Regions from separate parts of the Agarivorans litoreus genome, predicted to be linked through region 1. Evidence: predicted binding sites of a transcription regulator. Region 1 holds the regulator's gene; each other region holds the start of a gene.
What was found. The regulator FNR, encoded in region 1, switches genes on or off when oxygen is low (the NO sensors DNR and NnrR bind a similar motif). The targets are predictions, from matches to a motif close to TTGATCTAGATCAA.
Positions count from the first base shown of each region.

Region 2: a site for FNR is predicted at 1,396-1,409, ahead of K5L93_RS01650 (TraR/DksA family transcriptional regulator). Genes of this name have one in related genera too.
Region 3: a site for FNR is predicted at 1,286-1,299, ahead of K5L93_RS01240 (FeoA family protein). Genes of this name have one in related genera too.
Region 4: a site for FNR is predicted at 1,617-1,630, ahead of napF (ferredoxin-type protein NapF). Genes of this name have one in related genera too.

Region 1 is NZ_BLPI01000001.1:4,314,405-4,317,537, forward strand. It holds gene ttcA (tRNA 2-thiocytidine(32) synthetase TtcA) at 1-94, opposite strand, end outside; gene uspE (universal stress protein UspE) at 175-1,107, opposite strand; gene fnr (fumarate/nitrate reduction transcriptional regulator Fnr) at 1,243-1,989, opposite strand; gene K5L93_RS19910 (sulfite exporter TauE/SafE family protein) at 2,058-2,723, opposite strand; gene ccoS (cbb3-type cytochrome oxidase assembly protein CcoS) at 2,707-2,880, opposite strand; gene K5L93_RS19920 (heavy metal translocating P-type ATPase) at 2,877-3,133, opposite strand, start outside.
Region 2 is NZ_BLPI01000001.1:357,099-360,231, forward strand. It holds gene K5L93_RS01645 (tRNA-dihydrouridine synthase) at 346-1,287, shown strand; gene K5L93_RS01650 (TraR/DksA family transcriptional regulator) at 1,468-1,842, shown strand; gene K5L93_RS01655 (porin) at 1,904-2,926, opposite strand.
Region 3 is NZ_BLPI01000001.1:267,950-271,082, reverse strand. It holds gene K5L93_RS01250 (TMEM165/GDT1 family protein) at 64-618, opposite strand; yybP-ykoY riboswitch at 632-808, opposite strand; gene K5L93_RS01245 (translation initiation factor) at 842-1,174, opposite strand; gene K5L93_RS01240 (FeoA family protein) at 1,376-1,603, shown strand; gene feoB (Fe(2+) transporter permease subunit FeoB) at 1,600-3,133, shown strand, end outside.
Region 4 is NZ_BLPI01000001.1:4,157,382-4,160,514, forward strand. It holds gene K5L93_RS19095 (type IV pili methyl-accepting chemotaxis transducer N-terminal domain-containing protein) at 1-382, opposite strand, end outside; molybdenum cofactor riboswitch at 481-619, shown strand; gene moaA (GTP 3',8-cyclase MoaA) at 609-1,583, shown strand; gene napF (ferredoxin-type protein NapF) at 1,754-2,242, shown strand; gene K5L93_RS19110 (chaperone NapD) at 2,239-2,499, shown strand; gene napA (periplasmic nitrate reductase subunit alpha) at 2,496-3,133, shown strand, end outside.

The sequences.
Region 1 (3,133 bases):
TCATGTTGTAGTCGGCAATAGCCTGTCCAACATGACGTCGAATTCGCTTTTGTAGCTTGTTGTGGTTGTATTGTTGTTTTGCTGTAACTGACATAGTGTGTTCCCAATAAAAAAGCGGGGCTATTATATAACCCCGCCTTGCTTAAGCAATGTTTAACGTTAGTTTAGCCTTATCTATTTTTGAAATGGACTCACAAAATTTTGTGGTTTAAGCGCCAATAGATCGCAGTCTAGTTGATCGATAACGTGTTCCGCTGTATTACCAATCAGTGCCGCACTAAAACCGCTTCTACCCGAGGTACCTAAAATAACAATTTCTGCATCTATTTCATTTGCTACTTCGGGGATTACATCGTCAGGCAAACCTTCCTCAAGGTGCGTGGTGACCGCTTGCTCAAATTGTTCTTCAACAAATTTATTAAGCGCGGTTTTATGGTACTCCATAACGTTTTTGTTGTACTTAAGTGGGTCAAAGTCTGGCAGTTCGATGGCAATGTTTACTGGGGCTGCTGGATAAGCTGTTACCACATGCAAATTAGCTTCTAGTAATTTGCTCAGGTCTTTTGCTTCATCGGCAATTTTCACATTTAGCTTATGGTGCTCTTCATCCTCTGCGCCAGCGTGAATAGCGGCAACAATTTTACCGTTAGTGGGCCAATCATGGTCTTTTACCATTAATACTGGTGTGGGACATTTGCGCAAAATATGCCAATCGTTAGGAGTAAAAATAATCGATTGTAATGTTGGATGAGGGTGAGTCGCTTTTACCACTAGGTCATGACCAAAATCCAAAACTTCTTCAATCACGCTTTCATATAAGCGATTATTCCATACAACTTTGGTTTCGATTTCTATCCCAGCGGTGTCTGTTTCGGCAATTATTTCACTCAACCAAACATTACGTTCTTCTATTACACCCGAGCGCATTGCTTCACGTTCTTCGCCAGAAAGCATCGAAGTCATTTCGTAAGAAAAGTCGTAAATAGTAAGTAGAGCTTTTATTTTTGCTTTGTCTTCTTTTTGGGCAAGAAACACCGCGCGAGACAAGGCCGCCTGGGTGTCATGTAGAGGGTCGATGACCACTAAAATATTACGATACTTAATCATAAAGCAGCTCCTAGAATCTTCTGGAATAGCTACTTAACTTTAGCTTAAATTGGTAGGAATAAATTAGATATAGTTAACACTGACCTAGATTTTTTTTGATAGATTGATGTAAATCAGGTCAGTGTTATTAGGTAGTTAGCTTTGCTTAGTACCGGCTAGTTGGCGCAGTGCATCACGATCAGTGATTGAAATGTATTTACCTTTTACTGCGATCATGTCGGCTTTTTGGAAACGACCAAGTAAACGGGAAATGGTTTCTACAGTTAGTCCCAGATAGTTTCCGATATCTCCACGAGTCATGGTTAGACGAAATTCTCTTGGAGAGAATCCTCGCTCCGAAAAGCGTTGTGATAAACCATAAATAAAGGCAGCTAAACGTTCTTCAGCATTCTTTTTGCTTAGTAGCAAAATCATTTCTTGGTCTGCAACAATCTCATTACTCATTAAGCGCATCATTTGACGGCGTAACTTAGGCATTGTGGCAGACAGTTCATCCATGGTGTCGAAAGGAATTTCACATACCATGGATGTTTCAAGAGCTTGGGCAAAACTAGGATGCTCTTGGCTATTAATGGCGTCGAAGCCAACTAAATCACCAGCCAAGTGGAAGCCGGTAATTTGCTCATCACCTTGTTCGGTGATTGTGTAGGACTTAATTGTACCTGAGCGGATAGCGTATAAGCTTTTTAGCTTATCGCCAGCGGCAAATATTTCTTCGCCTTTCTGTATAGGCTTTTTACGCTCGATAATACTATCTAAGCGATCTAGCTCTGTCTCATTAAGAGAGAAAGGGATACATAACTGGGCAATACTGCAATCTTGGCAGTGAATTTCACAACCACCAGTTTGGATTCTTTGACTAGCTTTTGGGTTAATGCTCATACTCAAACTATGCTATAGGAGTTCGAGGCAATTCTACTCTTTATGTAATAAATTTTCTAGATCTATTGCTACAACAATGTAACAACTTGGTAGATCCCTAAACTCAAAACACTCAGTCCTGAACAAACTTGTAATATGCGATTTGTCATTAGTTTGGTTAGTTGCTGGCCCAGTAATACAGCCAACAGCATCACGCTAAACGTACCTAAACCAAAACTAAACATTACACCCGCTCCGTTTAGCCAATTTGCTTGGCTAGCACTTAATACCAAAGTTGAATAAACCAAACCACAGGGTAGCCAACCCCATAACATGCCTAATGGTAAACTGGCTGCTGGGTGCTGCAGTGCCAACATCTTGCTTGCCTTGGGTTGAACCTTTGACCATAAGCCTTTGCCAAGTAGTTCCACTGGCGTGAGAATTGACCACCATCGAGTAAGGTGTATGCCGAGTAAAATGAGCATTATTGCAGCGAACCACTGTAAAACTACTAGCATATAAAGCGATTGATGAACCTGGCTAATTGCTTGGATGGAACCAGCAACAATAGCACCGGCAATAGAGTAGCTTAGGATCCGACCTAGGTTAAAACCAATACTTACTAAAAGCTTATTGGAAGAGTTATTGGCACGAGAACCTAGTATGCATGCGATTCCGCCACACATTGCAATACAGTGGGTAGCGCCAAGAAGGCCGGTGATAAAGGCTGCTACAAAATCAGTCTGTAGAATCATTGTCTTGTTTGGTTTTGTTCTTATCATCAAACAAAATGTTAATACCTTGGCGGTCTAAATCTTCAAATTGCTCGCTTTTAACTGCCCAGAAAAATATACCAATTCCTACACATACAAAGATCAGGGCGATGGGGATCAAGACAAAAATAATACTCATTGCTTGTTTAACCTTAAGGAATTAGTGAGAACCGCCAAGGATGATAATGACATCCCAATAGCGGCCATATAAGGAGTAACTATTCCGGCCACTGCTAAGGGTAAAATTAAAGCATTATACCCTAAGGCCCATGCCAGATTTTGAGCAATAATCTTTTTAGTCTTTTTGGCAAGATCCATGGCGGAGAGCAAAGTGGAAAGCTTGCTACCCAACAATACAGCGTCAGCACTCGATTTTGCAATGTCGGTGCCCA
Region 2 (3,133 bases), 4.0 Mb from region 1:
GCAGTGCTCATCAAGATAATAGCCAAAAACTAAGCAAATATTTTTAATAAAGACAAGCTCAAAGGCAAGGTTGGTAACAGCAGAGCTACTACAAAACCTAGGAAATAGAATACGTTATAATTTTCTTTAAACTGCTGGTCCATCTAAACATTACCCTTAAACTAAATTCAATCAACATTGATCCAGATCAATTATACTTGAGCATTAGCGCCACAAACACCCAGCAAAAACATGGAAATAAACCAGGTTTTTAATATAAGCAAGCGGCGGGTTTGACTTGCTAATTTGCTAGCCGGATACTTCGCAAACCGTTAGAATGGCCGCTTTTTCAAACCAAGGTTTTCTATGCGCGTAGTATTAGCCCCTATGGAAGGTGTTGCAGACGCTTCCATGCGTCAGCTTTTATCCAGTTGCGGTGGCTACGACTGGTGCGTAACAGAATTTATTCGCGTAACCGATGTAGCCCTACCCGATAAAGTATTTTACAAATATTGCCCTGAGCTACATGAGAAAGGATTGATAGATGGGCACACTCCTGTAAGGGTCCAGCTTTTAGGCCAGCACCCAAGTCCTATGGCCGAAAATGCGCTAAGAGCTATCGAACTTGGATCGCATGGATTAGATCTAAACTTTGGTTGCCCCAGTAATACCGTCACTGGGAGCTGCGGTGGTGCCTCTATGCTAAAAGCCCCTCAGTCGATCTTTGATGTGGTCAGTGAAGTAAGAAAAGCAGTACCCAAACAACATACAGTGTCCGCTAAAATACGCTTAGGCTGGGAAAACAAAGACGACTGCTTTGATATTGTACAAGCCGTACAAGAAGCAGGCGCCAATGAACTCACCATTCACGCCAGAACCAAACAGGACGGCTACAAAGCACCCGCGCATTGGCACTACATTAAACAAGTAAAACAGCGCTTCTCTATTCCAATTATTGCTAATGGCGAAGTGTGGGATAGAGAAAGCTACTTACAGTGTAAAGAAGCCAGTGCCTGTGATGACGTAATGATTGGCCGCGGTGCGCTTACTATTCCAAACCTCGCTAAAGTAGTACGAGGTGAAGAAGAGCCATTAGCTTGGTCTGCAGTAATTGAGCTGCTAATTCGCTACTCTCAGCACGAAATCACCAGTGAAAAAGCCAAGTACTACCAAAGCCGGGTGAAACAGTGGTTAAGATACCTTTCTGGCTACTACACCGAAGCCGACGATCTCTTTCGCAACATCAGAGTATTAAAAGATACCAATTCTATTGTGAAGCAAATCCGCTTACAGCAATGCAAAGATTGACCTTTAGTTAAGGTAGGCGTTACGTTTCTTCGCATAATTTGGTCATATTCTGTATTAGATCAACAAAACCCCAATAAAAGTAGTTATATAGGTTTTTAGTGTTTCGTTTTGATTCACATCATATCTCACTGTGAGATCCGGTGTTTATACTGCTAGCTCATTTATTAATTGGGCTTGAACGTGGAATTTAGGGATTATCAGTTGCAACTCATGCAGCAATTAGAGCAGTTAAAGTCTGAAATAATCTCGTTTTTAACTGTTTCAGAAAAAACCAGCTTAAAACTTACTGCAGACAAACTTCAGTCTTTAAGCAATGAAGAGCTCATAGATCAAGCTTTAAAATTGCAGTACTCAGAGCTAAATGTTCAACTCAAACAATTAAAAAGAGTTGATGCCGCACTTTGTCAAATTGACTTAGGCCTATATGGTTTATGTAGTGATTGTGAAGAAGAAATAGAGCTTAATCGTTTACAACACGATCCTAGCACTCAGCGTTGTCAACGCTGTAGTGATAAGCATCGTTTATTTAAGCGAAGAGAAAGCTTTGCGCTTTAACCAATTAAATACAAAAAGGCCACCGCAAGGTGGCCTTTAACTTCTTAGGTCTAATTAAGAATTAGAAGTTGTAACGTACACCCACAGCTAAGCGGTTGTCGTCAGTTTTGTTACCAGAAGTCGACTTAGTGGTCTCATCTTGGTACTCAGTGTACAAAAGAACGTTGTTCCAATCGTACATTGCACCTACTAAAGCCGTTTTTAAGTCTGCATCAGAGTTCTTGTCTTCTTGGTAGTTCCAACCAGTGTAAAGTTGAAGACCCATGTCTAGCGTGTAAGCAAATACACCTTCATGGCCGGTCGCTTTATCAGAAACACCAGTAGCGCCATCAAATTCTACCTGGTTTTTAAATTCACCATACGTAACGGCAGCGTAGATTGGACCTTGATTGTAGCTGGCCGCCAATGCAGTAAGCTTAGCATCGCCATTGTTATCTACTGCAACTTTTTCTTCATCTGTGCGGTTCATTTGGTGGTACGTAACACCAACGTTTAGACCGAAATCGAAATCGTAAGACACTGCACCAGCGTAGCTGTCTTTACGACCTTCGCCTTCATCTTTAAACTGGTATTGACCGCTTAAGTTAACGCCGCCAAAGCTACCGTTGTATTGAAGCGCATCGTTGGCACGAGCAGTACCTGCTGCATCACCCTTATCGTAAATACCCATTGCGGTACCACCATAAACCCAAAATACATCGGTTACGCCAGTAATAGTGTAATAAGTCGACCATTGCTTACCGTAAGAAATAGAACCAAAATCAGCATGGTCAACTGCAATGAAACCTAAACGGTTGAAGAAAGGAGAGTCACTGTTACCACTTGGGTTATCTAAACCATACTCCATAGTTGCGCGAGCAGTAACGTTTTCGCTCATTTTACGAGAGAAGTTTAGGTTAATACGTGAAGAGTTGTTTTCAGAGCGAAGGTCACGATCACCATCTTTGTTAGCAGACTCAACCATAAGGTTAAGACGACCACCAATAGAAAAGGTGTTCTCACCATCGTTATAAATTTCTTGGGCGTTAGTTGCGCCCGCTGTGAATAATGTTGGAATTGCGATTGCTAGAATAGTCTTTTTCAAAGTTCCACTGCCTATTTTGAGATTAATAATTTATCTCTTCCTTGATCCATTCATTCGTCCTTGGAATGGTTTCCTTGAGCAGTGAAGTCCATCTCACGGGCGATATATTTGCTGAAAAACAGGGCGAAATCAACATTTTTTTAATGCATTATGAACTTTTACAGATAATTAAGAATGAATGTAGAAAATTGGCGAAATAATATACTA
Region 3 (3,133 bases), 4.0 Mb from region 1:
ATTACAACCTTGCTAACAATTTGCGGCTGAGTTTAACACAACCAGAGCGCAGCAAAAGCCTTACTAGAACACCAATGTAGTAACGCCCAGCACCAAAAACAAAATAGCAGTAACACGATGAATGAGAGTCATAGGCAATTTCTCTACGCCAAGTTTACCCAGCAGCACTACAGGCACGTTGGCTAAACACATTCCGATGGTAGTGCCGGTAATCACCATAAACATCGAGTCATACTTGGCCGCTAAAATCACGGTCGCAACCTGGGTTTTGTCGCCGATTTCGGCAATAAAAAATAAGATGAGCGAGGCCAAAAACGGGCCGTATTTGAGTAGTTTGTTATCGTCTTCATCTATTTTGTCTGGAACTAATACCCAAATGGCCATGGCAATAAAAGACAAGCCTACTAGCCAACGCAACAGCTCAGGGCTAAACCATTGTTGAATTTGTGCGCCAAACCATGCTGCGACGGCATGGTTAAGTAGCGTAGCGATAATAATGCCAGCAATAATCGGAATTGGTTTTCTAAATTTACAGGCGAGCAGCAGAGCAAGCAGTTGAGTTTTATCGCCTATTTCGGCAATGGCTACGGCAGTAATTGAAGTGAATAAAGCTTCCATTGGATCTCTTAATAAGAGGCGAGCAGATAAACCAATGCACATAACGCTGCTCACCTCTAAATAGCGTTAATGTGCATTTGGTCTTGCTAGGCCAGTGTTGGCTGCATTTACCATAGTGATGAGCACTAAGTATGTTGATAAATGCCCCATACCTTATTGATATGGGCAGCTACTCCCCAAAAGCGCGAAGAATATACCTAAAAGCCCTACCAAAGGCAATGGTTTAACCACCTATGCGTTTAGTTTTGTAATCTTTCTGCTTAAGCCAAACCTCTAGCTTGTCGCGCTGGTCACCTTGGATTTCGATAACGTAATCTTTAACGCTGCCACCTACGCCGCAGTGTTTTTTCATTTCTTTACATAAGGCTTTTAGCTCAGCTTCAGGTAAACCAAATCCAGCTAAACAGGTAACCCCTTTACCTTTTCTGCCTTTCGTTTCTCTACGCAGTTTAATAGTACCGTCTGTATCAGGTACTTGTTCAGCTTGTTGCTCTGGCTCAATGCGGCCCTGGTCTGTTGAGTAAACCAGTTGCGAAAGTTGGTCTTTGAATGACATCTTCAATCTACCTTATACGTAAGTTGTGCTGATGGTAGCGTATTTGTTCAGGAGGTTTCAAAAAATAGCGCTAAATATTTCTCACAAAAATACCAAGCTATCTATAAGCGTTTGATTTAGATCAACACGGAATAGTGATGTGTGTCGCACAATAAAATCAAATGAAAATCATTATTATTTAGACTTAGGTATGGAGGTTCCATGTCATTGGATGAAATAGCCACTGGTCAAAAGGCTCAAATATTGAGCTTAAATGGTTTACCGCGAGCAATGCGCAAGAAGCTTATGTCGTTGGGTATTTTACCCAATACGACCTTAACCATTGTAAGGCGCGCTCCACTTGGGGACCCTATCCAAGTTTCAGCACCTGGAATCAACCTTGCGCTAAGTAATGGCCAAGCAAAAGCGATTGAGGTGGATAGTCTATGAACAAACATATGATAGCCACCGTAGGTAACCCTAATAGCGGTAAAAGTACCTTGTTTAACGCTTTAACCGGCAGTAAACAAAAAGTAGGCAACTTTAGCGGGATAACCGTAGACAAAAAGTCTGGCTGGATCCGCCAAGCCGACTGGCAAGCAGAAGTCGTAGACTTGCCTGGTGTGTACAACATTGATCCGCAGCTTGATAAAAGCTCACTAGATGAGCGGATTGCTTGCGAGTTTTTGCAGTCTGAGCCACTCGACCTAGTCATTAATGTAATTGATGCCAGCGCAGTGGAGCGAAGCCTATATTTAAGCATTCAGCTTAAAGAGCTTGGCTTACCAGTGGTGTTGGTTCTAAATAAAATGGACACAGCTAAAGCTAAGCTACTTAATATTAAGGTGAAGCAATTTAGCGAGCAGTTTAATTTGCCTGTAGTGTGCTTGTCGGCCACCTCTAAAAAGCAGGTGAATGATTTTAAGCGCAACTTGCCTAAGCTAATGGAACAAGCCCAGAAAGCTCCGACTTTAAGCTTACAATACACCCAACAAATTGAAGCCTTTAGCTGCGAGTGGCAGCAAAAGCTTGACTTAAATAAAGGCCAAGTTCTGCGCTTGATTGAGCAGGACCCTTGGTTAATGGAGCAACTAGAGCCTGATTTACAGTTAGAATTCAGTCAAGCGCTGGGCCAATTCTCAACAACAGACGTTGACTTGGAGCTCGCTGACAGCCGCTATAGCTTTATCTACCAACTTACCCAAAGCTGTATCAGTAAAAAAGGCCAGCTAAGCCGCGATTATTCCGCGCTACTGGACAAAGTATTGCTTAACCGTTGGGTCGGTATTCCGGCCTTTTTAGGTGTTATGTACCTAATGTTCATGTTTGCCATTAACGGTGGCGCGGTGTTTATCGATTTTTTCGATATTACAGCGGGTACTATTTTTGTTGATGGGGTGAGCGAACTGTTAGCTAGTATTGGTGCGCCAGAATGGGCGAGCATTGTATTGGCCAGTGGAGTAGGGGTAGGCATACAAACCGTAGCAACCTTTATTCCGGTAATTGCTTGTTTGTACCTGTTTTTAGCTTTGTTAGAAAGCTCTGGTTACTTAGCGCGTGCTGCGTTTGTTGTTGACCGAGCTATGCAAGTTATCGGCTTACCCGGTAAAGCATTTGTGCCAATGCTAATGGGCTTTGGTTGTACCGTACCGGCCATCATGGCAACTCGGGTATTAGAAAAACACCGAGAACGGGTGCTTACCTCAGCAATGAGCCCGTTTATGTCTTGTGGCGCACGTTTACCTGTATATGCTTTGTTTGTTGCAGCGTTTTTCCCGGAGCAAGGGCAGAACATGGTGTTTGCTCTTTATATTGTGGGCATTATCGCCGCGATTATTACCGGTTTACTGCTCAAGTTCACACTGCTTCCTGGCACCGCTCAAGACTCAGTACTAGAGCTACCAGATTACCAATTCCCAACGGTATTTGGGGTATTGCTGCTGACTTGGCAAAAAGTGCGAGGCTTTATTGTTGGCGCCG
Region 4 (3,133 bases), 160 kb from region 1:
CAACGATCTCACGGTCAAATGCATCAATGTTCTTTTCGATAACAAAGGGTTTAAGCTGCGTCCAGCGTTGTTTAACTTGTTGGTAGCGCTGGTTGATCGCATCATCTTGCAAGGCGGCTTTAGTTAGCGCATTACTGTTTAACGATGTTTCAAACTGTTGAATTTTTCGTTCTACTTCTTTGTCGTATACATTTAAAGCATGCGCCATTCGGTAACTTTGCATACGCAAAGAGCCGGCTATATTGATTGCTTCTGCATCATTGAGGCTGTTTACTAAGGTGGTTAATGAGCCAATTGCCACTAGGGCAAAAAGGAACATCATCACACTTAACAAGCGAATTACCGCTGTGCCTATGGAGCGTTTACCAAAAAAACGTTTCAAAAATAAGTCCTTTCAATTCAACAAGCTTATCCAACAAATATCACAAAGTCAGTGTAACCGTTTAAGAAAGCACTTAACAAATTAAGATTTATTGCATAGCATTAAACTATCACCGAAGTCTAAATCGACCTAAGTCACAATGATACGGCGTTTAGACCCTTAGCATCGACTAAGCAGGGTAGAGTGCAGAAATGGCTTTGCCTCCCGCATTTGGAAAGGTTGATTTATGTTATCGGATTCATTTTCCCGAAAATTTTTCTATTTGCGTTTGTCGCTTACCGACGAATGTAACTTCAAATGTAACTATTGCTTACCTGATGGTTATCATTGCGAAACGCCCCATAGTAATCTCAACTTGTCTGAGATAGCCCAGCTTGCTAAATGTTTTGCCAAATTAGGCACGAATAAAATCCGACTTACCGGTGGGGAGCCGAGCCTAAGAAAAGATTTAGTCGAAATTATGGAAGTGTGTGCAAATACCAAAGGCATTCAGCAACTTGCGATGACCACCAACGGTTTTAAGCTGGCTAATAACGCTAAGCGCTGGCGTGATGCAGGGCTTACTCATGTAAATGTAAGTGTTGATAGTTTAGATCCACGTCAGTTTGAGTTAATCACCGGTACCAAAACTTTCACTAAAGTGATGGCCGGAATTGATGCGGCACTAGAGCAAGACTTTACTGCAGTAAAACTCAATGCTGTGCTGATAAAGCAGGTGGCCCAGCAAAATTTTCGTAAATATCTAGAGTGGATTAAAGACCGCTCGGTTGAAGTCCGTTTCATTGAGTTAATGCAAATGGGTGATCAGCCCGATTATTTCCACAAACATCACGTTGCTGGCTCGGGGTTTAAACAACTGCTACTCAACGAAGGTTGGGAGCAGCAAATTCGAGCTCATAACGCTGGGCCTGCTCAAGTCTTTCAGCACCCTGATTACGCCGGCAAAATTGGCCTTATCATGCCGTATTCCAAAGATTTTTGTGCTAGCTGTAATCGCTTACGCGTTTCTTCACAAGGCAAACTACATTTATGCTTGTTTGGTGAAGAGGGGGTAGAGCTGCGCGATTTGCTGCAAAACCCTGCTCAAATAGACGTATTAAGCAAGCGAATTGAAGACGCGTTACAAACCAAAAAAGTTAGTCATTTCCTCCACGACGGTAATACCGGCGCTACTCCACATCTCGCATCAATAGGCGGATAAGTTTTAGTGCGTGATAGAAATCACGCACTATACTTGATCTAAATCAATCATTTGAGAAAACACCTCTTAAGGGGTATGTTTTTGATTGTTAATAAAATTTACGCTTAACCCCAAGAAATTTAGGGTGGTTTTACCAGTAATGTTAAAGACTGATTTCGTAAGGAAAATTGATGTCTGTAGACCTGTCTAAACGTCGTATGTTTAGTACTAACAAAGCGCTTCGCAGTAAACAACATCACTCTCTACCTTGGTTACAACAGTCTATTGAAGCTGGCTGTACTCAATGTGGAGAATGCGTCAAAGCATGCCCTGAACAGATTATTGTTAAAGGTAATGGCGGTTTTCCAGCAGTTGATTTCACCAAAGGTGAGTGCACATTTTGTTACGACTGTGCAACGTCTTGCCCCGAGTCTTTGTTTCACCCGAAGCAGCAACCTGCTTGGTCTAATTCTGTTGACGTTAATGCTTCTAAGTGTCTGGCACAAAACGGTGTTTATTGCCGAACGTGTAGCGACACCTGCGAGCAAAGGGCCATTAGCATTAAGCCATTACTAGCGGGAAAAGCAGAGGTACACATTAATTCTGAGCACTGCAACAGTTGCGGCGCTTGTATTTCAGTATGTCCAAGCAAAGCCATTGAAATAAAGGAAGTTGGATGAACGAAGAGTACCATATTAGTAGTGCGGTGGTGTTGTGCCAACCAGACCGTATTAAAGAAGTCATTGATCAAATTAGCGATCTGGAAGGACTAGAAGTACACGGTTTTAACCCTGAGGGGAAAATCGTTGTTTCTATAGAAAGCCAGACGCGCAATAACATAGTAAGCACCCTAGAAGACATCGGAAAGTTGGAAGCAGTACTAAGCAGCAATCTAGTATTTCACCAATTTGAATCAGCTAATGAGGAAGTATCATGAAATGGACTCGCCGACAGTTTGTTAAAGCGAATGCGGTAAGTGCCGCAGCCACCGTTGCTGGTATTAGTTTACCCGCAAGTGCCACCAACTTAATTACTTCGTCAGAAGAAACAAAAGTGAAATGGGATAAAGCTCCTTGTCGTTTTTGTGGTACTGGCTGTAGTGTTTTAGTTGGCTCTCAGAACGGCAAAGTTGTTGCCACTCAAGGTGACCCCGAGTCTCCAGTAAACAAAGGCCTTAACTGTATTAAAGGCTACTTCCTTTCAAAAATTATGTACGGTAAAGATCGTTTAACCACGCCTTTATTGCGTATGAAAGATGGCAAGTTTGATAAAAATGGCGAGTTTGCTCCGGTTTCTTGGGATCAAGCCTTCGACATTATGGCTGAGAAGTGGAAAAAAGCACTTGCCGACAAGGGCCCAACCTCAGTGGGCATGTTTGGCTCTGGCCAATGGACCGTTTGGGAAGGTTACGCTGCTGCTAAACTACATAAAGCCGGCTTTTTAACCAACAACATCGACCCTAATGCGCGTCACTGTATGGCTTCGGCTGTTGGTGGTTTTATGCGCACCTTCGGTATTGATGAGCCTATGGGCTGTTACGATGACCTTGAAGCTGCTGATTCGTTTGTGCT